DNA from 3 places in the Anoxybacillus sp. genome. Region 1 is predicted to be linked to each of the others. Evidence: riboswitches for the same ligand, from Rfam matches in the RefSeq annotation. Region 1 holds a riboswitch; each other region holds the start of a gene.
The links. A riboswitch is a leader RNA that binds a small molecule or an ion and turns the genes downstream of it on or off. The one in region 1 is predicted to bind S-adenosylmethionine.

Region 2: another riboswitch for S-adenosylmethionine. It lies ahead of V7Z64_RS11580 (methionine biosynthesis PLP-dependent protein); the one in region 1 lies ahead of mtnK (S-methyl-5-thioribose kinase).
Region 3: another riboswitch for S-adenosylmethionine. It lies ahead of metK (methionine adenosyltransferase); the one in region 1 lies ahead of mtnK (S-methyl-5-thioribose kinase).

What each region holds. Positions count from the first base shown of each region.
Region 1 is NZ_DAITON010000019.1:15-9,081, reverse strand. It holds gene V7Z64_RS03700 (carbon-nitrogen family hydrolase) at 1-759, shown strand, start outside; SAM riboswitch class I at 846-945, shown strand; gene mtnK (S-methyl-5-thioribose kinase) at 1,162-2,331, shown strand; gene mtnA (S-methyl-5-thioribose-1-phosphate isomerase) at 2,347-3,381, shown strand; gene V7Z64_RS03685 (sugar ABC transporter substrate-binding protein) at 3,378-4,496, shown strand; gene V7Z64_RS03680 (sugar ABC transporter ATP-binding protein) at 4,493-5,980, shown strand; gene V7Z64_RS03675 (ABC transporter permease) at 5,983-6,942, shown strand; gene V7Z64_RS03670 (methyl-accepting chemotaxis protein) at 6,950-8,689, opposite strand; partial or broken gene V7Z64_RS03665 (ATP-binding protein) at 8,730-9,029, opposite strand.
Region 2 is NZ_DAITON010000146.1:228-4,995, reverse strand. It holds gene tnpA (IS200/IS605 family transposase) at 1-206, shown strand, start outside; gene V7Z64_RS11595 (hypothetical protein) at 253-783, opposite strand; gene V7Z64_RS11590 (HD domain-containing protein) at 904-1,440, shown strand; gene metC (cystathionine beta-lyase) at 1,461-2,600, opposite strand; gene V7Z64_RS11580 (methionine biosynthesis PLP-dependent protein) at 2,604-3,707, opposite strand; SAM riboswitch class I at 3,780-3,887, opposite strand; gene V7Z64_RS11575 (cupin domain-containing protein) at 4,034-4,519, opposite strand.
Region 3 is NZ_DAITON010000004.1:2,598-21,893, reverse strand. It holds gene V7Z64_RS01025 (cytochrome ubiquinol oxidase subunit I) at 1-205, opposite strand, end outside; gene V7Z64_RS01020 (metal ABC transporter substrate-binding protein) at 302-1,273, opposite strand; gene V7Z64_RS01015 (GTP-binding protein) at 1,371-2,552, opposite strand; gene yidD (membrane protein insertion efficiency factor YidD) at 2,630-2,854, opposite strand; gene V7Z64_RS01005 (S-ribosylhomocysteine lyase) at 2,984-3,457, shown strand; gene V7Z64_RS01000 (Dps family protein) at 3,653-4,090, shown strand; gene V7Z64_RS00995 (hypothetical protein) at 4,172-4,480, shown strand; gene ytkD (RNA deprotection pyrophosphohydrolase) at 4,544-5,017, shown strand; gene V7Z64_RS00985 (ABC transporter permease) at 5,053-5,859, opposite strand; gene V7Z64_RS00980 (ABC transporter ATP-binding protein) at 5,846-6,616, opposite strand; gene V7Z64_RS00975 (ABC transporter substrate-binding protein) at 6,626-7,603, opposite strand; gene V7Z64_RS00970 (DUF2584 domain-containing protein) at 7,707-7,949, opposite strand; gene V7Z64_RS00965 (fatty acid desaturase family protein) at 8,187-9,272, shown strand; gene V7Z64_RS00960 (energy-coupling factor ABC transporter ATP-binding protein) at 9,332-10,105, opposite strand; gene V7Z64_RS00955 (energy-coupling factor transporter transmembrane component T family protein) at 10,057-10,788, opposite strand; gene V7Z64_RS00950 (energy-coupling factor ABC transporter permease) at 10,785-11,753, opposite strand; gene pckA (phosphoenolpyruvate carboxykinase (ATP)) at 11,938-13,524, opposite strand; SAM riboswitch class I at 13,700-13,808, shown strand; gene metK (methionine adenosyltransferase) at 13,929-15,134, shown strand; gene asnB (asparagine synthase (glutamine-hydrolyzing)) at 15,196-17,082, shown strand; gene V7Z64_RS00930 (glycosyltransferase family 4 protein) at 17,073-18,200, opposite strand; gene V7Z64_RS00925 (phosphatase PAP2 family protein) at 18,214-18,732, opposite strand; gene V7Z64_RS00920 (gamma carbonic anhydrase) at 18,806-19,296, opposite strand, start outside.

The DNA.
Region 1 (9,067 bases):
GGGGAACCGGAAAAAAATAAACAAACCGTCGTGCGCTACATGGAGCAAATTGCCTGTGACGCCGACGTCGTCGTCTTGCCCGAGCTATGGACGACAGGATACGATTTAGCGAGACTTGGCGATATTGCCGATGAAAACGGCGAACATACAAAAACGTTTCTTTCTTCGCTTGCACAAACGTACAATGTGCATATTGTCGGCGGATCGGTAGCGAAAAAGACAGAAAGACAAATAACGAACACGATGTACGTCGTCGATCGAAACGGTCATGTCGTTAGCGAATATAGTAAACTCCATTTGTTCAAATTGATGGATGAACATAAACATTTGCAAGCTGGAGAAACGACGGGCATATTTTCGCTTGACGGCGTGACGGGCGCAGGCGTCATTTGTTATGACATTCGCTTTCCGGAATGGATTCGCGCTCATGCGCTTCAAGGTGCCGAAGTGCTATTTGTCGTCGCCGAATGGCCGCTCGTTCGCCTGCATCATTGGCGCACGTTGTTAATGGCGCGCGCGATTGAAAACCAATGTTACGTCGTCGCATGCAATCGGGCAGGGAAAGATCCGAACAACGAATTTGCCGGCCACTCGATGATCATTGACCCATGGGGAAACGTCGTCGCAGAAGGGGATGAACGAGAAGCGGTCATTACGGCGAATATTGATATAAACGAAGTGCAACATGCGCGCGCGCGCATCCCGATTTTTACCGATCGCCGTCCAGATGTGTATAAAAAATTTTTAAAAAATGATTGACAAACGAGCATGAAGCGATGTATGATTCGAATCAAGCGAATTCACGAAACTTTTTCATTGTTACAAACATTCGAATAATACAAATACTCTTATCAAGAGCAGGTGGAGGGACGAGCCCGATGAAACCCGGCAACCGGCGATGGCGCACGGTGCTAATTCTTGCAGCAGTAGGCTGAGAGATAAGAGGTGCGAAGCAAACTTCAAACCTCTTTCGTTCAGCGAAAGAGGTTTTTTGTTTAAGAAAACTTTCTATCATAGCAGAGAAGTGTCTAGCTCCAAGCGCCATCGGCTCGAGTCGCTCCGCTCCACACTGCGGCGGCAATAGCCTCCTCGGTGGAGCTTGTGCGCTCTTCGCCGATAGGCAGGCGCTTTACGCTTTTCTTAATTTAGGGAGGAATCACTATGTACGAACCGTTAACAGAGCAAAAGGCGGTCGCGCTCGCGATTCGCTTAGGGCTATTCCAAGAAGATGCGCTTCTTTCATGCCAAGAAATTGGCGATGGCAACTTAAACCTCGTCTTTCGCATCGTCAACGAGCGGACAAACGACAGCATCATCATAAAACAAGCGTTGCCGTACGCGAAAGTCGTCGGTGAAAGCTGGCCGCTCACATTAAAGCGCGCAACAATCGAAAGCCAAGCGTTGCGCACGTTCGCAAGCTACGTCCCTCAGTATGTACCAAAAGTGTATTATTCCGATGAGACTTTAGCGATTACGGTGATGGAAGATTTATCACATTTACAAATCGCGCGCCGCGGGCTGATCGAAGGAAAAACGTTCCCGCACTTGTCACAACATATTGGGGAATTTATCGCCAAAACAGCGTTTTATACATCGGATTTTGGCATGAATCAACAACAAAAAAAGAAGCTCGCCCAACAATTTACAAACCCTGAACTATGTAAAATTACGGAAGATCTCGTCTTTACCGACCCGTTTTTTGACCACGACACGAACAGCTTTGAAACGGAGCTTCGTGCTGATGTCGAGCAGCTTTGGCAAGATGATGAACTCAAGCGCGAAGCAGCGAAATTAAAACGGCTCTTTTTAACAAAAGCAGACGTGTTGCTTCATGGCGACTTACATACCGGAAGCATATTCGCAAGCGACGATGACACGAAAGTAATTGATCCAGAATTTGCATTTTACGGTCCGATCGGCTTTGATTTAGGGCAATTTTTTGCCAATTTACTATTAAACGCCCTCTCTCGCCATGAAAGCGAACGCGAGCCGCTCTTTACACATATTGAAAAAACGTGGGACGTGTTTGTTCGCACATTTACAACATGTTGGCAAGAAAGCAACGAACCGTATGCGCGCGTTTCTTTCGTGCTCGACGACATCATGAACGATGCGCTCGTCGAAGCGATCGGATTTGCTGGTTGCGAAGTCATTCGCCGCACGATCGGCTTAGCGCACGTAGCTGATTTGGACGAATTGCCACTTGAACGGCGGCTAGAAGCAAAACGGCACGCTCTTCGCCTCGGACGCGAGCTCATCGTGCAACGTGAACATGTGCCGATTCATGCTATCAAACGTCTCGTACAACAAACGGTACATGTCAACAGCTAGGAGGAAGACGATACGATGAAATCTGTACAATGGCACGATACACATATTACGATTTTAAACCAACAAGCATTGCCTCATAAGACTGAATATTTAGAATTAAAAAACATAAAAGACGTATGGGACGCGATCGTCGCGCTCAACGTACGCGGAGCGCCGGCGATCGGCATGACGGCCGCCTTCGGGTTAGCGCTCGCGGCGAAATCGTATGAAACGAACGACTTAGCACAGTTTCACGCCAACTTAAAGCGCGACCGCGACTATTTAGCGAGCTCGCGCCCGACCGCCGTCAATTTATTTTGGGCGCTTGACCGGCTCATGAAAAGCGTCGCCAACGCCACCTCGGTCAATGAAGCGAAAACGACGCTCATTCATGAAGCGATTTGCATTCAAGTTGAAGATGAAGACGTATGCCGACGCATCGGCGAACATGCCCTTTCTTTGTTCCAAGACGGCGATCGCATCATGACGATTTGCAATGCGGGGGCGATTGCTACCGCCCGATACGGCACGGCGCTCGCACCGTTTCATTTAGCGAAAGAAAAAGGAATGACGCTTCATGCGTACGCTTGCGAAACGCGCCCTGTGCTGCAAGGTGCGCGGCTTACCGCTTGGGAACTTTCGCAAGCTGGCGTCGATGTGACGCTCATTACAGACAATATGGCGGCGCAAACGATGAAATCAAAGCGCATTTCTGCCGTCATCGTCGGGGCAGACCGCATTGCCGCCAACGGCGATACAGCGAACAAAATCGGCACGCTCGGCTTAGCCATTTTAGCGAACGCGTTCAACATTCCGTTTTACGTCGCCGCTCCGCTATCGACGATCGACTTACAGACGGAAACAGGGGACGACATTCCGATTGAAGAACGGGCGAAAGAAGAAGTGACGCATATCGCTGGCGTAAACATCGCGCCGGATGTGAACGTGTACAATCCTGCATTTGACGTTACGCCGCATGAACTCATTACCGGCATCATTACCGAAAAAGGCATCGTGTCTGGCGACTACAAAACGAAGCTACCGACATTATTTGAGGAGGTTTTCGCATGAAAAAACTATCAATACTCATCGTGCTTATATTTGCCCTTTTAACAGGGTGCACGAATGAACAAGACGCCGTATCGAAACCGGCCGAACAGCCGAAACAAGAAGCGAAAGAAGAAGCAAAAGGAGAAACAGAACAAGCCGACATTCCAGAAGCGTTACAAAAGCCGATTAAAATTGCTGCCATTATGCAAATGTCGATCGGCACGTTTTCATCGCAATATATCGCCGGCGTAAAAGAACAAGTCGCGAAATTTGGCGGCGACGTGCAAATTTATAACGCCGACAACGATTTAACGAAGATGGCCTCATACGTTGAAACAGCAATCAACCAAAACGTCGATGCCATTTTACTAGACCACGGACGCGCCGACGCGCTCAAAGCGCCTGTTGAAAAAGCGCTCGCTAAAGGCATTCACGTCGTCGCATTCGACAACGACTTAAACATTCCGGGCGTCACGGTTATTGACCAAGACGATTACAGCTTAGCGTGGAAAACGTTAAAAACGTTAGCGGAAGATTTAAACGGCGAAGGGGAAATTGTCACCATTTGGGTCGGCGGTTTTACGCCGATGGAGCGGCGCCACGTCATTTATGAAGCGTTTCAAAAACGATATCCGAACATAAAAGAAGTGGCGAAATTCGGCACCGCAAGCGCCAATACAGCGCTAGATACGCAAACGCAAATGGAAGCTATTTTGAAAAAATATCCGAACAAAGGCGACATCGATGCGGTGTTTGCGACGTGGGATGAGTTCGCCAAAGGAGCGACGCGCGCCATTCAACAAGCAGGTCGAACAGAAATTAAAGTGTACGGCATCGACTTAAGCGATGAAGATTTACAAATGATTCAACAACCAAACAGCCCATGGGTCGCAACGACCGCTACCGATCCAGCGGAAGTTGGGCGCGTACAAGTGCGCTTTGCTTATCAAAAAATTGCTGGCGAAAAAACGCCAAACATTTACTCGCTTGAGCCGCATGTAGTGAAACGTTCCGATTTGCCAAACACATCCGTAACGATGAATGACTTGCATAACTACATCCAAAGCTGGGGACAATCGAACGTTGCGGTTTCACCATGGATGAAAACGTTAGAACAACAGGTGAATAAACAATGAGCGGCTTACGGATGAATGAGATCGTCCATTCATTTGGTGACGTCACCGTATTAAACGGCGTGAACTTTCATGTCCAACCGGGCGAAGTTCACGCCCTTTTAGGAATGAACGGCGCAGGAAAAAGCACGTTAATGAACATTTTAGCCGGCGTGTTGCAGCCAACAAGCGGAACGATTGACATCGACGGAAAGACGCATACGTTTTTTTCACCGAAAGATGCGAAACGAGCAGGCATCGGACACGTCGTACAAGAAGTCGATGCCGCGTTGTTCCCTGCTTTGTCCGTATATGAAAATGTGCTTGCCGAACATATCGTCGCGCAAAAACAACCGTTGTTTTCAAAAACAAAGCAACGTTCATTTGTCGCACAGCTTCTTGCGCGCGTCGGTCTGGAACACGTGTCGCTCGATGCGCCCGTACAAGCGTGCACGCTTCATGAAAAACAGCTTATTTTACTGGCGCGCGTCCTTTCTTCTTCCGCACGCTACATCATTTTAGACGAGCCGACCGCCTCGTTAAGCGATGAAGAAACGAACCGATTGTTTACGATGATTGAACAGTTAAAAGCGCAAGGCGTGGCGTTTATTTACATTTCGCATAAGCTGCACGAAATAAAGCGCATGTGCGACCGCATGACGATTTTGCGCGATGGGGCAGTCGTTTACGAAGGCGATGTGTCGCTAGCAACTGAAGACATCGTTCGCCATATGGTCGGACGGCAAGCGGACGCGCGCCAAAAACATCATCGTGAAATAAGCGGAGAGACGCTTTTTGAAGTGAAGCAACTATACATTCCGAAAACGAAAACGACGGTCGACCTCACTGTACGCCGCGGGGAAATTGTCGGCATTGCCGGCATCGTTGGAGCGGGAAAAACGGAATTGGCAGAAAGCATCATCGCTGCGGTCGAAACGACAGGGGAACGCATCGTTCGCGGCAAAAAACAAGCATGGTCGTCGCCAAAAGATGCCATTGAAGCTGGCGTTTGTCTCATTCCAGAAGAGCGGCGCAAACAAGGGCTATTTATGAACGAAACGGTCGAAAAAAATTTGACGGTGCGGCTATTGTCTAACGTGTCAACGTGGCAATGGATTCGAAAACGGGACGAGCGGGCGCTCGCTACATCGCTCATTTCTTCGTTACGTATTCGTCCGTCTTCGCCGACTGCGCTTGCGAAAAACTTAAGCGGCGGCAATCAACAAAAAGTCGTCATCGGCAAATGGCTGCAAACGAATAGCGACGTCTTTATTTTTGATGAGCCGACAAAAGGCATTGACGTGCATGCGAAAGAAGAAGTGTTTGCGATGATTCGCTCGCTTGCCGACGAAGGAAAGGCGATTATTTATTTGACGAGCGAATGCCAAGAGCTACTTCATATCGCCGATACCATTTACGTCATGGTGGACGGTCGCTTCATTAAGCGAGTGAAAGCATGTGAGACGACATACGAACAGCTCGTTCATCATATGAGCGGAGGTGAATAAAGGTGAAATTTTTATATAAATACGGAACGATCGTTGCGATTGTCGCTGTCACCGCTTTTTTTAGCGCTACGCTCGACTCTTTTTTGACGTACGCAAACTTTAGCGACATTTTACGATCTATTTCTATCGTCACGCTCGTGGCGGTCGGGATGACATTTTCGTTCATTGTTGATGGATTTGATTTATCGGTCGGCTCAACCGCGAGCTTAGCGACGATCGCTAGCGCATCCGCGCTCGTTTTACACCGCCAAGAGCTATTAGTCGCGCTTCTCGTTCCGCTTCTGCTCGGAGTGCTCGTCGGGTTGTGCAATGCGTTTCTTACCATTCAACTTCGGCTGCCTGATTTGTTGGCGACGTTAGCGGTCATGTATATCGTCAACGGCATCCAACTCACATATACGAAAGGATTTTCGATTTATAACGACATGCCGCTTCCAGAAGGCGGGGTAGCACCGGGCAAATTTATCCCTTCTTTTTTATTTATCGGGCAAGGAGAGCTGTTTGGCATCCCCTTTTCCGTCTTGCTTATGCTCATCGTCGTCGTTTGCGCTCATCTTTTTTTAACGTACACAAAAGCAGGACGAATGTTTTATATGACGGGAGAAAACCGCGAAGCCGCGAGACTAACCGGCATTCCAGTCAATCGCTATCGCGCGTATGCTTATATGATTAGCGGAGCGTTTGCAGCTTTAGGCGGCATTGTGCTCGCTTCGCGCATCGGTACCGGACAAGTGTCGGCAGGCGCTCCATTATTAATGGATGCAGTCGCAGCGGCATTTATCGGCTTTTCCGTGTTCGGCGCTGGCAAGCCGAACGTCATCGGCACGCTGCTTGGCGCGATGTTCATTGGCGTGTTGTTAAACGGATTAACGATGATGAACGTCCCATACTATGCTCAAGATATTGTCAAAGGCGCCATTTTAATTTTTGCACTTGCGTTGTCCCATATCGTTAAAAAATAAACCCACCTTACGCGAGGTGGGTTTCAAACGTTCGTTCTTTTTCAACTTTTTTGATCAGTTCATCGAGCAACTGAATGACTTCGGCAGATGCTTGTTCAAGTTCAATAAGTTGCGCTTCGACTCCTTTTCTATCGCCTTTTGCGTACGCTTCCGCCGCTTTTTTTGCCGCGACGTGCACTCGTTCGTGCGGGGCGTCTAGTTTTTCATACGCTGGCGTGCCAGCTAGCTGTTTTTTCGTCTGTTCATCAAAATACCATTTCCCTAGTCGGCATTGATAGTGGGAAGCGACATCTTCCGGGCGAATCGTCTCATAACCGACAATCATATTATAAATGCGCCATTTCCATAATAAATGATCCGTCTTCGCCAAATGAAGAAGCGCTTTAGCAGACAGTTTCACGCTATTTTCATTCACCATGCTCAAACGGAAACGGTCGATCGCTTTGCTGAGCGCATGTACGGTTTTTCCTGTTTTTTCACCGAGTTCACGCACGTATTCTGTTAATGAAGCGATCGACGACATGCGGCTAGAAATTTCATCTACCGCTGCCGCTTGCTCTTCCACAACAGCTGCGTTCGTATTTGTACTATCTTGAATGTCTCCCATCGCATGGACGATGTCTTGCAAGAGCGGCATCGCTTCTTGCGCTTGTTTCACCGCTTGACGAATCGTCGCCGACGTCGAATAAATGGCAGATGACACTTCTGATGAAATCGTCCGCAACTCTCCAACGTTTCGTTGCACTTCCCCGAGCGATTGCACCGTATGGTCGGCAAGTTTACGAATTTCTTCTGCCACAACGGAAAACCCTTTTCCGTATTCCCCTGCACGTGCCGCCTCAATCGAAGCGTTTAACGCTAACAAGTTCGTTTGATCCGCAATGCCGTTCACGAGCTGCATCACTTTTTCAATCGCGCTTAAATGTTGTTGTAAATGTTCAAAGCGATCAACCATATGAGTGAATTGCTCAGACGTTTCCATAATTTCTTCAAACGCTTCGTTCATCATATGTTGTCCTTTTTCTGCTCGTTCCACCGACGTTGTCGTTTTTTCTGCGATGACGGTTGCGGCATGTGCAACTTCCGATACGGCCGTCGTCATTTCTTCCGTCGCCGCCGTCACCATTTGCACGTCGCTATTTTGTTGATCAAGCGCTTGAAGCAAATCTTTAATAAACATAATTTCTGCGTTTTGTTCCATCAGTTCAGCTGTGCCGCTTGCGATTTGCTCCATCATCGTTTCCGTATACACTTCCACGAGTAGCTGTTGCTCGATATTAATCGCCCGTTGCAACGCTTCCATGAGCGCTAAACAACGTTTTGGCGCTAGCGCCACTTTCGCTAAAAGCGTCGTTAAAACGAAGAAATTGAACTGGTTAAAAGCGACGAGCAGCTTGCCGACGTTCACTTTTTCTTTTCGCAACAAATGGAAAAAGCGGAGCGATTCATCGACATATGCGCGATTGCGCTCCATTGTAAAAAACGCGTTTACATACGCCTCAATGCGCGCTTCTGTCACCGTTTTCGCCGCTTCCGGCTGCACATGTTGCAACCCTTCATAAAAAAGGCGAATCATTTCTTGCTTGTGCGGGGCAATCAGTTCATCAATTTGTTTTAACTTGGCGAAATCTTCTGTCGTAAAATGGTTATACGATAACGTATCGACAAACCGTCCGTGAAACGAATAGTCCGTTCCTTTTTCAAGCAGTTCGCTTACTGCCGGACGAAGACGTTTAAATAACATCATATCCACCTCTTTAGCTGTCTTGACATATAAGTCTATTGTACTACATATCGTTCGTCGTTGGTAGAGTAATATAAAACGTCGTGCCGACTCCTACTTCGCTTTCAATATCGATACGTCCGCGATGCTCTTCAATAATTTTATAGCTTACCATTAATCCGAGCCCTGTGCCTCGCTCTTTCGTCGTATAAAACGGCTCGCCTAGTTTTTTTATTTTTTCTTTCGGAATGCCGCAACCTTGATCGCGAACGGCAATGCGCACCCCTTCGTCGACATGCTGAACGGACACGGTAATCGTCCCGCCTTTTGGCATCACTTCGATCGCATTTTTTAATATGTTAACTGTAGATGAGCATTTTTCATTACATTAATTTCCATCCC
Region 2 (4,768 bases), on a different contig from region 1:
GATATTCTCCAAAATGGAGTATTCTTGAAATCGTTAGATTATTAAAGCAACTCACAACTTATCGAATGTGGCAAAAGCACGAAGTGTACTTATGCCGACATTTTTGGAAAGAACGAACCTTTTGGAGTGATGGATATTTTTCTTGTAGTATTGGGAATGTAAGCAAAGAGATTATTCAAAAATATATTCAAGAACAAGGTCGTTAGGGCTTACATCCCCTAGCCTAAAGGCATAGGGGTTTTACGCCCAATCTTATAAAACGGCCTTCAATTTTTGTTTATCGACGGCGTATTTTAAAAAGCGATTGAATGTCGTCTTTATCCCCTTCCCGCCTTCGCGATTGTGCGGAATGAGCGCGTGGACATGATCGATGATCAGCTCTGTCCCTTCGTCCGTCTCTTTCATTTTGACGCTCTTTAAGATGATGGGACGCGGATCTTCGACGATGACTTCCTCAATGCCGTTTCGTTGATGAGATAGCACATGCACCTCGTTTTTATACGTTCCGTTTCCGCGCGCTTTTACGAGAAAAACGACAATATCTTCTTTTCCATCTTCCGTCACGTCCATCGAATACAATTGCGGAAGTGCTTTCGGGTCGTTTACATGCTCCCATTCTGGAAACGTATACGTTTCTTTTCCGACATGTAGCGTGAAGTGACGGAGCCACTCTCCATCTTCTTTGCCACATAGCTGCACGTTCGCTTCATCCAATTTTTTCGTACACACGTCCCCTTGAGCCGACACGACCGTCATAACTGATAACAATAAGGATAAAAACATACGCGTCCTCCAAACCTTTTTTCACTTAGTATGAAGAAAAAACAGAAAAAATATGTATTGCCTTTTCTAAAAAAGACATGATATGATAATTAGAAAAACATTCGAAAGGGATGGTGAGCTATGAGACGTGTCACATTAACTGACATCTTCCTTCACCCCATCACTCAAAAATATTTGAAACGTTCAGGCGTCGCGCACGCCATCGCTACCGCATACCACGCATATCGCCTCGCCTTGCTTTATGGAGTGAACGTCGATTTAGCGACAAAAGCTGCTTTGCTTCATGATATCGGTCATTATGAATGGTACTCAAACGGAACGTGGGACTATGAAACATATAAACAAAACGATATTCATGCGATTAAAGGGGCAGAGCGAGCGCATAAGTTGCTTATTCGACTCGGCGAACACCCTCAACATGCGAAAGAAATTGCCCTCGCCATTTTGCTTCACACCGATTCGTACCTTCCAGAAGGAGAATTAAAACGAAAGCCGCTCCAGACGATCGTCAAACTTGCGGATGAAGCGGATGAAGAACCGGGCGGTAAACATCATTATCGCCAAATCGATGACGAACTCGCCTTGAAAAAAATTCAACAACTTGATCGCATGGTCGAACAGCAAATGAAGCGTGATGCGCTCGACCAAATTAGCTAAGGCTAGGCGATGTGCCTAGCCTATACATATGATAACGCCTGTTCCACATCAGCAAGCAAATCATCGGTCGCCTCTAATCCAACACTTAGGCGCAACAAGCCGTCCGTAATGCCGCGGCGATGGCGCTCCGCTTTCGGCATAGCGGCATGCGACATTTTCGCCGGATACGATAAAATCGACTCGACCGCCCCGAGACTGACCGCAAACACAGGGATGCGCGCATGTTTCACAAACGTCCGCACCGCTTGTTCGTCTTCCAATTCAAACGACAGCACCGCGCCAAACCCGCGCGCTTGATCGCGATGAATGTTATGACCTTCATGAAAAGAAAGCCCCGGATAATATACGTGCGCCACTTTCGGATGACGATGGAGAAACTGCGCCAGCTGCAACGCCGAACGTGAAGCGTAATCTAACCGAACGTGAAGCGTTTTTAACCCGCGCAACACAAGCCACGCATCTTGCACGCCAAGCACCGCACCAAACGAATATTGCAGTTTGCGCAGTTCCCTCGCCAAGCGCGCATCTTTGACAACCGCAAGTCCAGCTACAACGTCGCTATGGCCGGCTAAAAATTTCGTCGCGCTATGCAAAACGACATCGACGCCGAGATCAAGCGGACGCTGTAACACAGGCGTCGCAAACGTATTATCTAAAAACGTTAAACATCCGTGCGCTTTGGCGAGCTTCACAACCCCACGAATATCCGTAATTTTCAATAGCGGATTCGATGGCGTTTCCATATAAATGACTTTCGTGTTTGGGCGAATGTGGCGCGCTACCGCATCTAAATCAGTCATATCGACAAACGTATGCTCGATGCCAAATCGGCTCAATACATCGGTGAGGATGCGATACGTTCCACCATACACATCATCGGTAATTAATACGTGATCCCCTTTTGACAACAATAAAAACGCTGTTGAAATGGCAGCCATGCCGGAAGCGAACGCAAAACCGCTCACTCCACCTTCTAATTCCGCAATCGTCTCCTCCAACGCCTCGCGCGTCGGATTGCCCGAACGGCTATAATCGTATTTGCCGAACGTATCAAAGTCAAACTGATGAAACGTCGACGCATGATGAATCGGGACGCTAACGGCCCCCGTTTGCGCATCGATCTGCCATTTATTGTGAACGAGTTGCGTTTGCAAATCCATCCTCTACACCTCTTTCATGCGTTGAAACGCTTGAGTTAAATCAGCAATTAAATCGTCCGCATGTTCAATGCCGACAGAAAAACGCAATAGGCGATTACACACCCCGTTTGCGATGCGAACATCCTCTGGAATATCCATATGCGTTTGCGTCGCTGGATACGTAATAAAACTTTCGACACCGCCTAAACTTTCCGCAAACGTAATGAGCTGTAAACTTCGTAAAAAGGCATTCACCCACTTTTCATCGCGCACGCGAAACGACAACATTCCTCCTCTTCCCGGATACAATACGTCCGTCACATCTTCATGTTCGGCTAAAAATTCATATATCGCCTTTGCGTTTTGTTCGTGCTGGCGCATGCGAAGCGCAAGCGTCTTCATGCCGCGAATTAACAGCCATGAATCAAATGGAGACAACACCGCACCGATGGCGTTATGATACATCGCCAGCTGTTCGCACAATTGTTTTCCTTTGGCGACAATGAGCCCAGCTAGCACATCGTTATGTCCGCCTAAATATTTTGTCGCGCTATGAACGACGATATCGGCTCCTTTTGTGAGCGGCTTTTGCAGTACAGGGGTGTAAAACGTATTATCAACGATAAGAAGCAGCCCATGTTGTTTCGCAAACGCCGCGACCGCTTCGATGTCCGCTTCTTGCATTAAAGGATTCGTTGGCGTTTCTAAAAAAATCGCCTTTGTTTTGTCCGTCACATGCCCCTTCACCGCATCAACATCGCGAAAATCGACGTATGTAAACGTCATGCCGCACTTGCGCCAGCCTTTTTCAAACAAACGATACGTCCCGCCATATAAGTCGGCCGAAACGAGAAAATGGTCGCCGCTTTCAAATAGCGCAAACACCGTTTGAATCGCCGCCATGCCTGAACTACATGCGAAACCTTGATCCCCTTCTTCTAGCTGTGCAATCGCCTCTTCGACAATATGCCTTGTCGGGTTGCCGGTTCGAACGTAATCGTACCCTGTCGATTGTCCGATTCCTTCATGACGATACGCCGTTGAAAAATATACTGGCGGATTGACCGTCCCCGTCGTTGTCTCGCTTCGATTACCAATTTGCGCTAACCGTGTTTCGATATGACTCATTCGCTCTCTTCCTTTCTAAAAAAATAAAAGCCTTCAAAGAAGAAGGCTTTTTTGTCCATAGACAATCGCTTCTTCTTATCTTCCGAATTGAACGCCAATTCGCTGGATTTAGCACCTGACCGTTTCCGGCTGGTTGCTGAAGCTTCATCGGGCCAGTCCCTCCGCTTCTCTCGATAAGAACGCAAAACAATATCGAATTTTCTGATTTTTAATTAATGTACATCATTTTCAAAAACATTGCAACTGTTTTTTATCGCCTAATAATCAAGTATGTTGCCCAAGGAAAAGTTGGAGCAAAAAAGACTTGAGGCATCGCCCCAAGTCTCTTATCGTTCTGCCGCAAGGGCATCTGCTTTTGTCGGATGCACCGTTCCAGCTGGATGTTGTGGCGGGGCATAAATCGAGTACAGTTTAAGTGGAACGTTTCCCGTGTTCATCAAGTTATGCCACGTTCCCGCTGGCACGAAAATAGCCGATCCGTCCGCTACCTTCCTTTCAAACGTGAGCTGATCTTTCCTTTTTCCCATCCGCACAATGCCTTCCCCTTGTTCGATACGCAAAAATTGGTCGAGATGATTATGAATTTCTAATCCGATATCTTCTCCAACTTGAAGGCTCATTAACGTCACTTGCAAATGCGGCCCTGTCCATAGCGCCGTACGAAACATATTGTTTTGTTTCGTCGCTTCTTCTATTTGCACAACAAATGGATTCGGCCCGTAATCTGTCGCGGTTGCGCGCGGAAGCGGATACCCCATCATCGGATATGGATACATCGGCACATACATATAGCTCGGATAGTAATAATACAACATTCCCACCTCTTTCAATATCATCAATCGCTATGTTATGCGCCGTGCTTGAACAACGTCCCTAATACTTTTTTCACCCATTGAAATGAACGATATCTCCAATATAACAATGCCGATCCACACCGATCGCAAACTACTTTTTGTAACTTCAAAAATTAATTTTTCAACCTAAAAAACAGTTCATCCTCCCGCTTTTTCACCCCATTTGTCATAAAAATCACCCACAAAATTCAATTTTCCACTTTTGCA
Region 3 (19,296 bases), on a different contig from region 1:
CGGATGGAATAGCGACACCAAGCAAAATGGCGAGCGCTTTTGTCCAGCGATTAGCCATAAGAGCATAGTCGTTATCTTTCGTTTTTTGATACATGAGTTCCGCAAGTAAAATCATAAGTGGAATGCCGACGCCGAGCGTTGCGAAAATAATATGAAACGCCATTGTAGTTCCAAACAACGTTCTTGCTGTTAATACATGATCCATACCGAAATGTTCATCCCTTTCCATACAATGTCGTTTCATAGTTTGATGTGAAAGGGGAAAAAATATACAAAAAAATAAAGCGACCGTCATAGTCGCTTATTGCAATGCTTTTTTTAATGCTGATATGTTGTCATTCATAATTGAAAAGTAATCTTTATTATGTTTTATATCATCGTTTGTACGTGCTTCTAGGTTGTGAAGAATGAGCACGTCTGCTCCAATTTCATTTTTGACAACTTCAGCAATTTTGGAAGTGACATTTTGTTCAAAGAAAATGTAACGTATGTTGTTGTCTTTTGCTGTTTGAATGATCGAAGCGAGCTGCTTTTGCGATGGTTCATTTGTTGGTGACAATCCTGTTACGCTTATTTGCTTGATGCCATATCGTTTTTCCCAATAGCCGTATGCCGCATGAGCAACAAGAATATCATTTCTTTTCGCTTCCTTCATTAATTGCTGGAACTCACTATCGAGCTGTTCAAGCTGTTGTTTTAGCGAAGTAAAGTTTTGCTCAAAATCTTCTTTTGCTTCAGGCTTCAGTTGGATGAGTGTTCGTTTAATTGTCTCAGCCATTTGAATGGAGTAGATCGGATCGAGCCAGACGTGCGGATCTACATCGTCATGATGGTGTTCATCTTCATGAGCATGTTCATCTTCATGAGCATGTTCATCTTCATGAGCATGATTTGATGGGAGTAGTTCCATCCCTTTCGTCGCTTCGACAAACTCCACTTTCTCATTTTGTAGCGTCTGAATGATGCGATCGACAAATCCCTCCATCCCTTGCCCGATGTAGATAAAAGCGTCCGCATCAGCAATTTGTTGCATCGTTTTTGCTGTCGGTTCATATGTGTGTGCATCTACACCAGGAGGGTATACGCTTTCGACTTGAACGTGCTCGCCACCAATTTGTTGTGCAAAATGTTGAAGCGGATATACCGTTGTATAAACGATAAGCTGATCATTTTTTTCCTCACTTTTCGATTCGTTCGTCTGTTCTTGTTTTGAGCAACCAAACAATGTTAATGTACTCGCAAGTGCGATAGATAAAATGTTTTTTAACTTCATTATTCTCCTCCTTCCAAAAAAGAAAGATGTTTTCTGTTGCCAGATAACATCTTTCTTGTTCCTGTTTTATTATATCGTAATCGTTACGATTTGAAAACTATGAAATAGTCGTAAATGGTGGAAGTGGATCGACAAAAGTAGACCAATCTTCTTCCATTTCTTCGTCTGTTAACAAGCATGTATCGAGTGAAGAAGAAATGACCTTTTCATCCATATCGACACCGATAAACACGAGCTCTGTCATGCGATCTCCATACGTCTCGTCCCATTTAGCACGCAATTCACGTTCTTCTTGCAATATTTGCTCGCGCTCATGCGGAGGGTACGTAGCAATCCATTCACCTGCTCCTTGCAACATAATGGACGGACCAGCTTGTGAAAGAAGGCCACACATATTGTTACGCGAGGCAAGCCAGAAAAAACCTTTCGCTCGAACGATTTCAACAGGCCAGTTTTCAAGCCAATGCATAAGCCGCTCAGGATGGAATGGACGACGGCGACGATAGACGAAAGAGGAAATGCCGTATTGTTCTGTTTCCGGTGTATGTTCTTCATTTAGCTCTTTCATCCATCCAGCAGATTGGCTTGCTTTTTCAAAGTCAAATAAACGTGTGTTTAAAATGTGATGAAGCGCTACTTTTCCGTATGTGGCACGAATGATGTTTGCTTCCGGATTCAATTTGCGCAAAAGGGCTTCCAATTCGTCCGCATCTTCTTTAGAAATGCAGTCGACTTTATTTAAAATAATGACGTTTGCAAACTCAATTTGGTCAATTAATAAATCTACAACTTCACGTGTATCAGTTTCATCCACCGCCTGCTTGCGATCTAACAACGTTTCACCAGAAGCAAAATCATGCCAGAAGCGATTTGCGTCCACGACGGTAACCATCGTATCTAACCGACATGTTGACGTTAAATCGATTCCAAACTCTTCATCCATATATGTGAACGTTTGGGCGACAGGAATGGGCTCACTAATACCGGACGATTCGATAACAATATAATCAATGTTTCCTGCTTTGACAAGTTTCTCGACTTCTTTCATTAAATCTTCCCGCAATGTACAACAAATACAGCCGTTTTGAATTTGCACAAGCTTTTCTTCTGTACGTGAAAACCCACCTTGTTTAATTAACTCCGCATCAATATTTACTTCACTCATGTCATTCACAATAACAGCAATTTTTAACCCTTCGCGATTGTTTAAAATATGGTTAAGCAACGTTGTTTTTCCTGAACCTAAATATCCACTCAATACCGTAACAGGCACTTTCATTTATTGTTCCCCTTTCACAAAGCGTAATTATTACGATTTACATTGTTTATCATAGCGAAAAAAAAGAGAAAGAACAACTATTTTTGTTCTTTCTCTGGGACAGGATCAAATCCTCCGGGATGAAACGGGTGACATTTTAAAAGGCGTTTGATCGTTAAATAGCCACCTTTTAAGGCACCGAAGCGGCGAATCGCTTCTAATCCGTAGTGTGAACAAGTCGGGTAGAAGCGGCATGTTGGCGGTTTCAGAGGGGAAATGAAACGTTGATAAAAACGAATGAGCAAAATGAATATGTATTTCATACGATACACCTACCCCTATTTTTGCTTATTGTAACATAGTTGTTTGAAGTAATTCCAATAAAAAAAGATGAAAAAAGTCGGACTTTTGTGTATGATAAAAACGTAACAATTGAAAAAGAGGTGAGAAGTATGCCTTCAGTAGAAAGCTTTGAACTGGATCATTGTGCGGTTAAGGCGCCGTACGTTCGCCATTGCGGTGTTCATCGAGTCGGGAGCGACGGTGTTGTGAATAAATTTGATATTCGTTTTTGTCAGCCGAATAAAGAGGCGATGCAGCCAGCGGCTATTCATACGCTTGAGCATTTGCTTGCGGTACATATTCGCAAGCATGCCGAGAAGTATGACCATTTTGATATTATCGACATTTCCCCAATGGGATGTCAAACGGGCTACTATTTAGTAGTTAGCGGTACGCCAACAGTCGAAGACATTATTGATTTATTAGAAGCGACGATGAATGAGGCGTTAACTGTGACAGAAGTACCAGCCGCAACAGAAAAAGAGTGCGGTCAAGCAAAGTTGCATGATTTAGAAGGAGCGAAGCGATTGATGCGCTATTGGCTATCACAGCCAAAGGAAGAATTGAAAAAGGTGTTCGGTTAAAAAATAAAGGTTCAGGCCCTATACGTCTGAACCTTTATTTTTTCAGTTGGCCATTTATCAACTATGCTTTCGAAACTGTTACAACGCTTAAGATGTCCACATGTTATCTGAATGCGAAAACATATTATTTTCCAAAAAATTTTTTGTTTGCTATAATGAAGGAGGGGAAAAGTTATGATTGAGGAGGGAACGAGGATGAAAGAAAAATTAATTGACATTGTCAACAAACAAATTGCGAACTGGAATGTGTTATACGTAAAATTGCACAACTACCACTGGTATGTGAAAGGACCGCAGTTTTTTACGCTGCATACGAAATTTGAGGAACTGTACAACGAAGCAGCGCTACATATTGATGAGCTAGCAGAGCGGTTGTTAGCGCTAGGTGGAAAACCGTTAGCGACGATGAAAGATTATTTAGCGGCAGCTTCTGTACATGAAGCAAAAGGAAATGAAACGGCAGAAGAAATGGTAGAAGAAATTGTTCGTGATTTTGAAACGATGATCCGAGAGCTAAAAGAAGGTATGAATTATGCCGGAGAAATTGATGATGAAACGACAGGGGATATGCTTTTAGGCATTCATCAAAGCTTAGAAAAACATGTTTGGATGTTAAAATCTTTTCTCGGATAAGGCGGATTTACCGCCTTTTTTTGTATAAAAAAAGAATACCGACTCACACTAACCGTAAACGAACGGAAAAGAGGTGGGGCGATGAAAAAGACGTACTATATTTCGGTGGCGCGCGGCGAAATTTCGCAAGTAAAAACGGCTTCGCCGTGGGATTTTCGCATTGAAGCGACGGACGAACAAATTATTCAGTTGCGTGAATATTTTGATGAGATGTATTCATCGGATTGGCAATCATTTTGGCGTGCGCATGTGCCATATGTACAATATCATTATGACCGCCCGAATGACGGTTACGATCACGCAATGAAAAAAGTGTATGGACTTATTTATGAGCTTGGGGATGAAGAAGCAAAACAACAAATTGAAACAATGGGGATCATTGAACATTGAAAGCTGTCGCCAATTGTTCTGTATGGTACAATGAAGAAAACATGCAGTTGAGGGTAGACGGCGATGATTATATTTCAAGATTATTACGGATATGATGTTCGACTGTCATTTTCTGACCATCCTTTTTCACGACGTCCAAAACATGTTTTTGTCATTTGTCGTTACGGTAACCATTGGTTATTGACAAATCACGCAGTACGTGGATTAGAGTTTCCGGGTGGCAAAGTAGAAGAGGGAGAGACGGCGGAAGCGGCAGCTATTCGTGAAGTAAGGGAAGAAACTGGCGGCATCGTTCAAAAAGTGACGTACGTTGGACAGTACGAAGTAAACCGCCCGAATGAAACGATCGTAAAAAATATTTACTTTGCCCATGTTCATACGATTGAGCAAAGGCAATCGTATTTTGAGACGAACGGTCCTGTGCAAATGAAGCATATGCCAGATGACATCGTGGCGGATGAACGATTTAGCTTTATTATGAAGGATAAAGTATGGGCATGTACGAAGCAGGAGTTAAAACGGCGAGGTTTGATTTAAAAAATCCCCTCGCCGTTTTAACGTGTAGCGAGAGGTTACGAGCGTTTGACTAACTTTTTCTCGAGCCAGCTGACAAGTTGGTACATGATGCTCGAAAGTAAAGCAATCATAAGTAAACTTAATAAAACGAGTGTGAAGTTAAACACTTGGAACCCGTAAATAATCATATAACCGAGTCCTTGTTTAGAGACGAGGAATTCACCGACAATGACACCGACCCAAGATAAACCGACGTTTACTTTTAACGTTGAAATGATTGTAGGAAATGAAGCGGGTAAAATAGCTTCTATGAACCATTGTCGCTTCGTTGCGCCGAATGTTTGGAGCACTTTTATATAATTTGCATCGACTTCTTTAAACGATGTATAGACGACAATGGTTGTAATGATGATCGAAATGATCGCCCCCATAGCTACAATGGATGTCATATTCGGTCCGAGTGCGACAATTAAAATTGGCCCAAGCGCCACTTTTGGCATCGCGTTTAAAATGACTAAATACGGATCAACGATTTTTGATACACGTGGAAACCACCAAAGCATCGTAGCGAAACAAACACCGATAATTGTACCAACGATAAAGCCGAGTACAGTTTCTGTCAATGTTACTGTTGTATGCGCAAGCAACGTATGATCGCGTAGTTTGGTAATTAACAAATGCCAAACTGAGGATGGCGAGCTGAACAATAGAGGGTCGATCCAGCGGAAGCGGCTCGCTATTTCCCATAAGCTAAAAAATAAAACCATAATCATGATTTGAAAAAGACGGACGATTCGTTTTTCTCGTTTTTCATGTGATAGATGTTGATCATATATGCGTTGTAGCCATTCATGTTTGTTCAATGTTCTCTAACTCCTTCCAAATCATTTGAAAGAGCGGTGAAAAATCTGGATGTTGACGAGCTTGAAACGGCGTGCATGCTTTTAATGAATCTGGAACGGTAACGATTTTTTGAATTTTTCCCGGCCTTGCGGTAAATAAAACGATGCGATCGCTCATCGCAATAGCTTCGCCAATATCGTGCGTGACGAGAAGGGCGGTTTTGCGATATTGTTTTAACGTCTCCCATACGAGGTCTTCAAGCTTCAGTTTTGTTTGGTAATCAAGCGCCGAAAACGGTTCATCTAACAATAAAATTTTTGGATCAGTTGCGAGTGTGCGCACGAGTGCAGCGCGCTGGCGCATCCCTCCGGACAATTCATTCGGGTAACGGTCGTCCACATCACGCAGCCCGATTTGGTGTAAAAGAGCGAGTGTTTGTTTTTTTGTTTTCTCACTATATTTGCCTGTGAGTTTTAATCCGAGTGTGACGTTTTGCTCGATTGTTTTCCATGGGAACAAATAATCATGTTGTAGCATATATCCGATCGTTTGACGCATCGTTTGTATTTCTTTCCCTTCAATAAGCACTCGTCCTTTTGTTGGTTCAATCAATCCGGCAATGATGGAAAGGAGAGTCGTCTTTCCACAGCCGCTTGGGCCGAGAAAGGAGAGAAATTCTCCTTTCTCAACAGTAAGTGAAATACGATCGAGTGCTAATATGGCTGAATCGTTCGTTACGTAGGCGTGCATTACTTGATCAATTGTTAAAATAGGCATGATGTTCACCTACTTTTTCGCGTTTTCAGCAAACGATGTATCGACTAAGATAGAGTGATCCACGTACGACGGTAATTCATTTGCATCTTTCATGATGTTTTGCAGATGGTTCCATTCTTCCTCATCTAAAATCGGATCTGTAGCGTATGAGCCTTGTTTTTTATAGCGATCGACGACTTTTTCAATGAGCGCGACATCCGTATTTTCAAAGTACGGCTGAATGACCGTTGCGATTTCTTTGGCGTTATGTGTTTGCACCCATTGTTGTGCTTTGTAAAGAGCTCGTGTGAATTTATCAATCACATCTTTGTTTTTTTCAATGAAGCTTTGTTTTGCCATAAATGTCGTGTATGGGAGATGACCAGATTCCGTCCCGAATGAAGCGACAATATATCCTTTTCCTTCTTGTTCAAACACGCTAGCAGTCGGTTCAAATAGTTGGACGAAATCACCTGTTCCGCTTGCAAACGCATTAGCAATATTGGCAAATTCAATATTTTGAATAAGGTTTAAGTCTTTATGTGAATCAATTCCGTGTTGCTTAAGCACATACTCTCCGACCATTTGCGGCATGCCGCCTTTTCTCTGTCCTAAAAATGTACTTCCTTTCAATTGGTCCCATGTGAAGTTAGCAATCGGTTCGCGTGAAACTAAAAATGTTCCGTCTGTTTGTGTCAACTGGGCAAAGTTGATGACCGGATCAACAGCACCTTGGCTATATACGTAAATGGACGTTTCCGAACCGACGAGCGCAATATCCGCTCCGTTCGATAAAAGGGTCGTCATCGTTTTATCGCCGCCCCACGTTGTATTTAGCTCAATATGAATCCCTTCTTCAGCAAAAAAACCTTTTTCAATAGCAACATATTGTGGTGCATAAAAAATGGAACGGGTTACCTCTGCAACGCGCAACGTTTTTACATCATTTGATGAGCAAGCTGTAAGTAAGAACATGAAAATAATGAACAAAAATCCCCATTTTCGCATGCGTTTCCCCTCTTTCCTTTCGTTTGCTTTATCGTATGCGCCTAACGAAAATGTGTGAATGCCCTAAAAAGAAAACCGTCGAGCATATACATAGCCCGACGGTTTAGTTAATGGAATGCAAGGCGATTAATTCATATGTAACGATCGTTGTCCCGTTTTCAAGAACGAGTTTTTTGACGACAGCTTGTCCTGTCGCTTCTCCATGCTTTGTTCGCCTTACTTCTAACGGAATATCCATTGGATATAAGCGATATCCTTCCTTCTCTAAAATAAATAAGTTATGCTCGATCCGTTTTTCCTTTCCGTTTGTGACAATCATCGTTTGTACCTCTAATGGCATGCCCATGTATTTCACCCCATACTGTGCGCTTTTACCTTCATTGAAACATATTTATTACGAATGTACAACTACATCGTACAAGTTGATATCAAATAGTAAAAATAAATCATATGATCAGGTAATAAATTTTGTTGACAGGACGAGAATGTAAATGATACGATGGCAATAAGCTTAAAAGAGAAATGTATGAATATTCGTTTCTTTTAAGTGAAGTTTTTACGTATGAGGGGAGTTTTTTATTACATGAAACAATTTCATTCATTCGGGTGGTATGCAGCTCGTATCGCTCCGTATTTGCCCGAAGAAGCGTTTCGTCCTGTTCCGTCTCGATTGTTTGGTGGGCTTGCTTACATGTTCGTTTTAGTCAGTAGCATTATGACAATTTCTCTACTTGATCTTCATTGGGCGTGGAACGGATTGCTTTCTATCGTTATCGGTTTTTGTTTTGCGGGTTTAGGTTTTCTAGGGCATGAAATTTTGCACGGGACAGTTGTCAAACGGGCATGGCTTCGTGATTTGTTAGGAGGGATTGCCTTTTTGCCGCTTTGTACAGGACCGAAGCTGTGGAGAAAGTGGCATAACGCCACACACCATGTGCATACACAGCATGAGGAGCTCGATCCTGATGCGTGGCCGACGATCAAACGTTTAGCTCAAAGTCGTTTTCTTCGTTGGGTTTATCGCATCCCGTTTCCGATTCGTGCGTTTTTCTCGTTTTTGTCATTAGCAGGGATGTTTACCGTTCATTCGCTTCATATGCTTCTTCATTTTTGGAAGGAGTTTGAGCGCGGAAGTCGTCGTGCTGTATTTTGGCAGTTTGTATTGCCATGGTCGGTATGGATTGGTTTGCTTTTTGCGATTGGCATTGAGAAATGGATATTCGCGTTTGTTCTTCCTTTGCTAATTGGCAATGCGATTGTTATGGGATACATTTCAACGAACCATCGTTTAAATCCGCTCGTTCCGGTCAACGATCCGTTAGCGAACAGTTTAACAGTTATCGTTCCGAAGTGGGTAGATGTGTTACATTTTAACTTTTCCCACCATACAGAACATCACTTATTTCCAGCGATGAGTTCAAAATATTATCCGTTAGTGAAGCAATATATTAAACAACTATGGCCGGATCGTTATCATGAAATGCCGATGACGAAAGCGTTAATTGCGCTATGGAAGACACCGCGGCTTTATCATGAACAAACGGAGCTGATCGAACCACGTGAGGGGCATGTGTACGGAACGCTTGGAAACGGATTAAATATAGATGACATTTCATATAAAGGAGAAGAAGAACATATCACTATAAAAAAAATGGCTAAGCAAAAATAGAGCGTCGTGTATCGGCGCTTTTCTTATATGTTGAGGGACGTGGCAAAATACGCCACGTCTTATTTTTTTCGTTGGAACATGAGGGGGAGTTCCAAATGATATTCGTGTAAAAACGGTTCGTTCGTTAATATTGCTTCTGTTTGACCGTCATATACGATCGTTCCATCAGCGAGTACAATTGTTCGTTCACAACATTCAAGCACAAAGTCAAGATCATGTGTTGTAACGATTTTTGTGTGAGGTAATGATCGAACGAGTTGAATAAGCGCTCGTCGTGCTTTCGGATCTAACGCAGCTGTTGGCTCGTCCATGAGCAATATGTTCGGTTTCATCGCAAGGATAGTAGCGAAAGTGACGAGACGTTTTTCCCCTTCTGACAAACGATATGGCGGTCGGTCTTTCACGTGTATCGCTCCGACGCTTGTTAAAGCATGTATGACTCGTTGCTTCACTTCTTCCTCATCCATACCTTCATTGCGAAGCGCAAAGGCGACATCATCGTAAACGGTCGGCATAAATAGTTGGTCGTCCGCTTGTTGAAACGTAAAGCCGATCGTGCGGCGAATATCGCGCAGCGTCTGCTTAGATAGGCGCATATTGTTGATGATGATCTCCCCTGCTTGTGGCATATACAGTCCAACAAGCAACTTTAATAGCGTTGATTTTCCTGCCCCGTTTGCTCCGATCACACCAATGCATTCCCCGGGCTGAACAGAAAAGGAAACATTACGAATGGCTTCATGACCATCTGGGTATATGTAACAAATATCCGATACGTTTATTATCATATGATCACCAACCGATAAACGATGAACAATCCAACCAATATACATGTATATACGATGTCTTTCATTGTCCACCGTTCTATTTTGATATGGAGGCGTTGAATCGAAAAGCCGCGCAATGTCATCGCCTCATATACGCGCTCAGCACGTTCAAATGTTCGCAACAGCAAGTGTCCAACAAGCGATCCCCAAACGGATAACTTGATCGCACGATGTTGGGGTGCGCGCAACATATACGCTTGATGAAGTGTTTTTGCTTCTTCTAAAAATAAAAAAATGTAGCGATATGTTAAAAGTAATTGTATAACGAGCAAACGAGGAATGCGTAACGAAAGAAGTGCTCCTGCGAGTTGCTCGATCGGGATCATGAAAAATAATAGTGCTGTTGCCAGTACTGCAAGTACATTTTTCAGGAGAAGTGTAGCAAACGCCAGCCATCCTGCTTGAATATGCCAATGAAATATGGAAATATGCTCGTCTATAAAAAGTAATTGAGACATGCCAACCGCTATGATGAAAGGTAACGAGACGAGCAACATGTTTTTTATACGGCGGATAGAAAGGCGATAAACAATGATTATGACGGTCGGGTAGAGCGATAACGGAATGAGTTCTACAAACGCGTACGAGTGGAACGAGGCGACGATGACGATATACGTAAATGTCGCAATAAGCATGCTTAGCGGATGCATCATATGTCGTCGCGTTTCAACACTTGTTATCATGTTCATCGCGTTTGCTTTCTCCATTTTTTCATCATGTACGGTATGATGAGCACGAATGCAACGATACATGCACCGATGATGCCAGAAATGCTTGTCCCAATGTTTAGCCATCCGATCGATGCGTCTGCGCTTTTCAAATTGTAATCGGGCAACAATGCAAATAATTGTTGAATCGATTCCAATGCGCCATGAATGGCTGTTGTTGCATGTAGCTCGTCTGTGCCAGCCGTGTGAAAAATAGACCATGCTAATCCATCAGGTTTGGACGAAGCTATAGATGAAAAAATTCCGCCGACTATTAAAGCAAGCAAACCAATAGTTGCAATCATTCGATTGACCGGAATATATGTCGTTGTCGAAAGCTCCGGCTTTGCTTTCATCATGAAAGTGATGACAGCAGCAGTAGCTATGCCTTCAACGACGCCGATCGCCAAATGAATCGGTTGCATAAATAATGTGAAAGTGGTAAAAGGCAATTCGACTTTCCCGGACAGCAACGTTTGCACAACGACGCTAAATGAACCGAGTTGCAATCCGATGACCGCAGCGATAATGGACGAAAACCATACGTTCATTTGACGAACAAGTCGTTTGTATAACGGATACGCAATGAAGCATGTGTAAAACCCAAGATTGAACACATTGCATCCGAACGCTAACAGTCCACCATCTGCAAAAAAGAGTGCTTGAATAAACAAAATGACTGCCAAAGTTAAAAACGCTGCATACGGACCGAGCAACGCTGCAAGCAGCAATCCGCCGCCTAAATGTCCACTTGACCCTGTACCCGGGATGGCAAAGTTAATCATTTGTGCCGCAAATACAAATGCTCCGAGCACCCCCATAAGAGGTAGCTTTTTCTCATCCGCTTCGATGTTTAACTTTTTTAATGAATAGCTTGCTATTCCCGCGGTAGCCCCCCACATCGCTATTCCTACCGCAGGTGAAATAAGCGCATCTGCCATATGCACCACAAATCCCCCCTTGTGTCTTATTATAGAGGATATATGTCATTGAAAGCCATTTCATTTTTCTTTTTCGTTTGGTTGTGATACAACGTTTCTTTTTTTGTCACAAATCCCGCTTTTATCTTTGTCGTTTATGCGAGATGACAAAAATGAAAAAGCTGCCGATAAAAATAGGCAGCTTTTTTTGTTATGCAATTGGTCCACCGAGTTGTTCAATACGCGGATCAACATTCGTAAATTTTTTAAAGTTTTCGCGGAATTTAGCCGCAAGTTGTTTAGCTTTTTGTTCGTATGCTTCCTTGTCTTCCCATGTGCTTTTTGGCTGCAACACTTCATCAGGGACACCTGGGACATGGAGAGGAATATGCAAGCCGAAAATTGGGTCTTGAACGGTTTCGACGTTGTTTAATTCTCCTTCTAACGCTGCTTTCACCATGGCGCGCGTATAAGATAGCTTCATTCGCTCGCCAACCCCGTATCCACCACCGGTCCAACCTGTGTTTACTAAAAATACTTGAACGCCATGGGCATCGATTTTTTGCCCGAGCATTTCCGCGTAACGCGTTGCAGGAAGCGGTAAAAACGGTGAGCCAAAGCATGTAGAAAACGTTGCTTCAGGCGATGTTACTCCGCGTTCTGTGCCAGCGAGTTTGCTCGTGTAGCCGCTTAAAAAATGGTACATCGCTTGTTCTTTCGTTAGTTTGCTAATTGGTGGCAATACACCGAACGCATCTGCTGTTAAAAAGACGATTGTATGTGGATGACCTGCGACGCTCGGTTGAACAATATTGTCCATCGCTTCGAGCGGATACGCAGCGCGCGTATTTTCAGTAAGCGTCGCATCATCGTAGTTTGGTATGCGCGTGTCTGGATCGACGATGACGTTCTCTAATACAGAGCCGAAGCGAATGGCATCGAAAATTTGTGGCTCTTTTTCGCGCGATAAATTGATGCATTTTGCATAGCAACCGCCTTCGATATTAAAGACGCCGTTGTTCGACCACCCGTGCTCATCATCGCCGATTAAGCGACGGCTCGGATCGGCAGAAAGAGTCGTTTTTCCTGTGCCGGATAAGCCGAAAAAGAGTGCGACATCTCCTTCTTGCCCTACGTTTGCTGAGCAGTGCATCGGGAAAATTCCTTGTTCCGGTAATAAAAAGTTCATTACAGAGAAAATGGATTTTTTCATTTCGCCAGCATATTCCGTTCCACCAATGAGCACTGTGCGACGTTCAAATGAGATGATAATAAACGTTTCTGAACGTGTGCCGTCTACAGCTGGATCAGCTTTAAACGTTGGAGCAGAAATGACTGTAAATTGCGGCTCGTGCGTTTTTAGTTCCTCTGCTGTTGGACGAATGAATAATTGATGAGCAAATAAATTATGCCAAGCAAACTCATTCACTACTTGAATAGGTAAACGATAAGCTGGATCGGCACCCGCAAAACCGTTAAATACGAACACTTCTTCTTTTGTCATTAAATAATCAACGACTTTATTGTAAAGACGATCAAACACTTCTTCAGAAATTGGCTGATTAACTGTTCCCCAGTCAATTTTATGTTTAACAGATGGTTCTTCAACGATATATTTATCTTTTGGGGAACGGCCTGTATATTTTCCGGTCGTTGCGCAAACAGCACCGGATGAAGTGAGAATGCCTTCTTGACGAGTTAACACTTTTTCTACTAATCGTGGTACAGATAAGTTATGAAAAACCCCATCCCTTTGTAAGAGTGTTGATGATTTGTTTGTCAATTCAATGGAATTCATTGGACAAAACCTACCTTTGTTTGATTTATTCTTCATGTAAAAAGTATAACACATTTTAATAAATAATCCATACTAATTCATGTATTTTTCTTGAATTTATTTTCAAGATCATTGTGGCATAAAAAACGTTGACTCGCTTCGTATAGATGTGATATGATGCTGAAATGAACGGATACTCTTATCCCGAGTTGGTGGAGGGGGACAGGCCCGATGAAACCCAGCAACCGTCACATGCGTGAAAAGGTGCTAACCTGTGGCAAGGGAACGCCCTTGAACGATAAGAGTGAAAGGCGCAGACAAATGCAAAAACCTTTCCTCTGAGGGAAAGGTTTTTTTCACGATAGACCATAATAAGAGGGATGAGTACCGTATCATTTGCCACTATACTGAGGAGGAATGTTTAAATGCCTAAACGTCGTCTGTTTACATCTGAATCTGTAACGGAAGGGCATCCGGATAAAATTTGCGACCAAATTTCCGATGCGATTTTAGATGCGATTTTAGCAAATGATCCAAATGCGCGTGTTGCATGCGAGACGAGCGTAACGACAGGACTTGTTTTAGTGAGCGGAGAAATTACGACATCTACATATGTAGATATTCCGAAAATTGTTCGCGAAACGATTCGTGAAATTGGCTATACGCGTGCGAAATACGGTTTTGATGCAGATACGTGCGCCGTATTAACGTCAATTGATGAGCAATCACCAGACATTGCGATGGGTGTTGACAAAGCGTTAGAAGCGCGTGAAGGACAAATGACAGACGAAGAAATTGAAGCGATCGGTGCAGGGGACCAAGGATTAATGTTTGGCTTCGCGTGCAACGAAACGAAAGAGCTTATGCCGCTTCCAATTTCGCTCGCCCATAAACTTGCGCGCCGTTTATCAGAAGTGCGTAAAGAAGACATTTTACCTTACTTACGTCCGGACGGAAAGACGCAAGTAACGGTCGAGTACGATGAAAACGGTAAGCCTGTGCGCATCGATACGATCGTTGTTTCTACACAACATCATCCAGAAATTACACAAGATCAAATTGTGCGCAACATTAAAGAACACGTCATTAAGCCTGTCGTTCCAGCAGAATTGATCGACGAAAACACAAAATATTTCATCAACCCAACAGGTCGCTTCGTAATCGGTGGTCCGCAAGGCGATGCAGGCTTGACAGGACGTAAAATTATCGTTGACACGTACGGCGGTTATGCTCGTCACGGTGGTGGAGCGTTCTCAGGAAAGGATCCAACAAAAGTGGATCGTTCGGCAGCATATGCCGCTCGCTATGTAGCGAAAAACATCGTTGCGGCAGGTCTTGCGGATAAATGTGAAGTGCAGCTAGCGTACGCGATCGGTGTTGCGAAGCCAGTATCTATTTCGATTGATACGTTCGGAACAGGTAAAGTATCTGAAGATATTTTAATCGAAGTTGTTCGCAATAACTTTGATCTTCGCCCAGCAGGCATTATTAAAATGCTCGACCTCCGTCGCCCGATTTATAAGCAAACAGCAGCTTATGGTCACTTCGGTCGCACGGACATTGATCTTCCTTGGGAGCGTACAGATAAAGCGGAAGCATTAAAACAACAAGCGTTACAGTTAGCGAAGTAAGCAAGAGAAGAGGGTTACATCATGTAACTCTCTTTCTTTGTTAAAACAGCGGGGTGGGACAATGTGTGGATTCGTTGGTTGCATATATGATCAACCAAGGCAAGTATGTGATGAATGGAAAAAGACGTTCCAACAAATGAATGATATCATTACTCATCGCGGACCGGACGATGAAGGATATTTTTTTGATGAGCATGTACATTTCGCATTTCGACGTTTAAGCATTATTGATTTAGAAGCAGGCCATCAGCCGCTCTCATACGAAAACGACCGATACTGGATCATTTTCAATGGAGAAATTTACAACTACATTGAACTGCGTGCACAGCTCGAGCAGAAATATACGTTTGCGACGCACTCAGATACAGAAGTGATATTAGCGTTATACGCTGAAAAAAAAGAGGCATGTGTGCAACAATTGCGCGGCATGTTTGCTTTTGTTATTTGGGATAAAGAAGAAAAAACGGTATTTGCTGCGCGCGATCCGTTCGGGATTAAGCCGTTTTTTTATGCTGCCCAAGGTGATCGTTTCCTCGTTGCTTCGGAAAAGAAAAGCCTTTTGTTAGCAATAGACGGGGATATCAACAAAGAAGCACTTCACCATTATTTAACGTTTCAATATGTTCCAGAGCCGTTGACGATGACGACAGGCGTCTGTAAGCTAAAGCCAGGCCATTACATGGTAAAAAAAATCGGCGAACAACCGATATTTGTTCGCTATTTTACTCCATCGTTCACGCCGACAAATCAATCGGAAGAAAAGTGGATTGTAGATATTCGAAACGCCCTTATGAAGTCTGTTGAAGTGCATATGCGCAGCGATGTACCAGTCGGCTCTTTCTTATCTGGGGGAATCGATTCTTCGCTCGTTGTCGCCATGGCGAAACAATTTCATCCTCATCTTGAGACGTTTTCCGTCGGGTTTGCTCATGAAGGATTTAGTGAGATTGACGTAGCAAAGGAAACAGCTGAAAAGCTAAATGTTCGACATTATAGCTATATAGTTTCCCCAGAAGAATATGTACAACATTTGCCGCACATTATGTGGCACATGGATGATCCTCTCGCTGACCCAGCAGCTGTGCCTCTTTATTTTGTTGCTCGTGAAGCGAGAAAGCGTGTTACCGTCGTATTATCAGGTGAAGGGGCAGATGAACTGTTTGGGGGATACAATATTTACCGTGAACCACATTCGTTACGTTTCTTTACTTATCTTCCGAAGCCGGTGAAGCATATGCTGCGCGCATTCGCCCGTCTTCTTCCGGAAGGGATGAAAGGGAAAAGTTTTATCGAGCGTGGTACGACGCCGTTACGTGACCGATATATCGGCAATGCGAAAATGTTTGAGGAGAAAGAAAAAGCTCTTATATTGAAAGAATACAAGAGTCATCTGGCATATACAAACATCACGAAACATTTGTATGATGAAACGTCTTTGTATCATCCGGTTGAACAAATGCAATATGTTGATTTGCATACATGGTTATGCGGTGACATTTTATTAAAAGCTGACAAAATGACGATGGCTCATTCACTCGAATTGCGCGTCCCGTTTTTAGATAAAGAAGTGTTCGATGTGGCTAAGCATATTCCCGCTCATTTGAAAACGAAGAATGGCACGACAAAGTATATACTGCGAAAAGTGGCGGAAGGACTTGTGCCAGATCACGTATTATACCGTAAAAAACTCGGTTTCCCTGTTCCGATTCGCCATTGGTTAAAAGATGAATTGTACGATTGGGCAAAAACGACCATTCAACAAAGCGAAACGGATGACGTATTCCATAAACATGTTCTTTTACAGTTGCTTGATGAGCATGCGACAGGAAGGGCAGATTATAGTCGGAAATTATGGACCGTGCTTATGTTTATGATTTGGCATGCCGTATACGTAGAGGAGAAGTATGATTTCTTCAAAGAACACGTTGCCATCCGCTCTCATGCGTAATGAGAGTGACGCGTGTGAATGACTTGCTCGTAGTGGGAAAGAAGTTCGCTGAATATGTTTTCCCAGTCTTTCGTCTGGGCATATTCGCGAGCGGCTTTCCCCATTTGTTTTCGTTCCTGTTCATTTTCAAGCATATATTCGATTGCTTTTTTCCAATTATTTAAATCATCAGGGGGACACAATAAACCTGTTTGTTGTTCCTTTACAATTGTTGTCACACCACCACGGTTCGCGCACACAGCAGGAGTACCAGATGCGAAAGATTCTAACACAACATTTCCAAATGTTTCTGTTGGGGATGGAAATGCTAGTATATCGGCGGCTGCATATGCTTCTGCCAACTGCTCTCCGCTTAAAAAGCCAGTAAACGTTACATTGTTAGGAGCATTTTGTTTTAGTTGTTCTCTTAATGGGCCGTCACCGACGATGAGCCAATGGATAGAGGAGGACATTTGCTTAGCAAGTTGAATAAGTAGATCGACATTTTTTTCGCGTGCTAATCGGCCAACGTACAAAACGATATGTCGTGCAGTAATATTGTATGTTTTTCGAAATGATTCGTTATTTTCGCGAGGATAAAATGCTGTACAATCCACACCGCGCGGCCAAATATGCAAGTTTGTAAACCCGTGTTGTTGCAAGTGTTGAAGTGTTTCTTCAGAAGGGACAAAAATTTTTTTGGCAGAGCGGTGAAACCAGTGCATATAGCGCCAAAGCCAAGGGGACAAAAAATCGAGATTGTAGTATTGTAAATATTGATCGAAATGTGTATGGTATGAGGCGACAAAGGGGATATTCATTTTTTTTGCATAATGTAAACCGCATAAACCGATGTTAAAAGGAGTAGCAACGTGAATAAGCGTAGGCTGAAAACGTTCTAATTGTTCCCGTACAGCTATGACATTTGGAATAGCTAAACGACATTCAGGATAGAGAAAAAAACGAAAACTTTTCAGATGATAAATAGAATTTGTAAAAAGATAATCTTTCCGCGTTTCGGGAGCGAAAACGCGGAAGTCGATTCCACGAGATTCTAAGAAGTCGACCCATCTCTTTAATGTTCGGGCGACGCCGTTCACTTCAGGGGCAAACGTGTCAGTAAATAAAGCAACTTTCATGACGATTCCTCCCTTATAAAATAACAGAAAATGAAGCGACGCCAAACAACGTACCGAGCATACAACCGGCAAGCACATCAGAAGGATAATGAAGCCCTAAGTAAATGCGCGACACAGCAACGCTAACAGCAATAGGTAAAAGACAAACAGCAAGAGTTGGAGCGTATAGTAAAAACGGAACGATGACAGAAAACGCAGCTGTTGTATGTCCAGAAGGAAATGAATGATCGGTTAATGGATTTTTTGTTACTCGCGTATGGCGAAGCGAAATATAAGGTCGTTTACGTGGGTACATTTTTTTCATGACTGCGACAGGGATATGACTAAAAGCTAATGCAGCAGCACTCGCTATGGCGGCATCTCGCCATTCATCTTGCAGCAGCCAAATGGCTAACAAGACGGCTGTAATTGAAAAAGTTGCTCCCCCGACATGTGTAATGGAACGAAAGTATATATTCATCCATTTGCGGTCGAAATAACGATTAATGCTGTAAAATAATTTACATTCCCAATCGTACCACTTTTGCAACATAAGCCATTCCCCCTAACTTTATGATAAAATACGTATGTTAAGTAAATAATAAAACAATGTAAAAATACCACGCTTATTTGCTGCGTGGCTTGCTAGCTTGAAGCGTCTTGTAATATTGTCCTTTTTCTACGTACTCACGGCGAATGCGCGCCATTTCGTGCTCGTCTTCTTCTGTTAATGGCCGGATTACTTTTGCTGGGCGTCCGAACGCAAGAGTGCGTGGCGGTATTTTCTTTCCTTGTGGAACGAGGCTACCTGCACCGATAAAAGCACCTTCACCAATTTCGGCGCCGTCCAAAACGATCGACCCCATACCAACAAGGGCACCTTTTCGCACGATTGCGCTATGTAAAATGACTTGATGACCAACGGTAACATCATCTTCAATGATGAGCGGATTGTTTGGGCTTTGATGCAGGACAGAATTGTCTTGAATGTTCACACGATTGCCGATGATCGTTGGTGCAACATCCCCACGAATGACGGTGTTGAACCAAATGCTCGTTTCTTCTCCGATCGTTACATCGCCTGTAATAGTAACGTAATCTGCAATAAAGGCGGAAG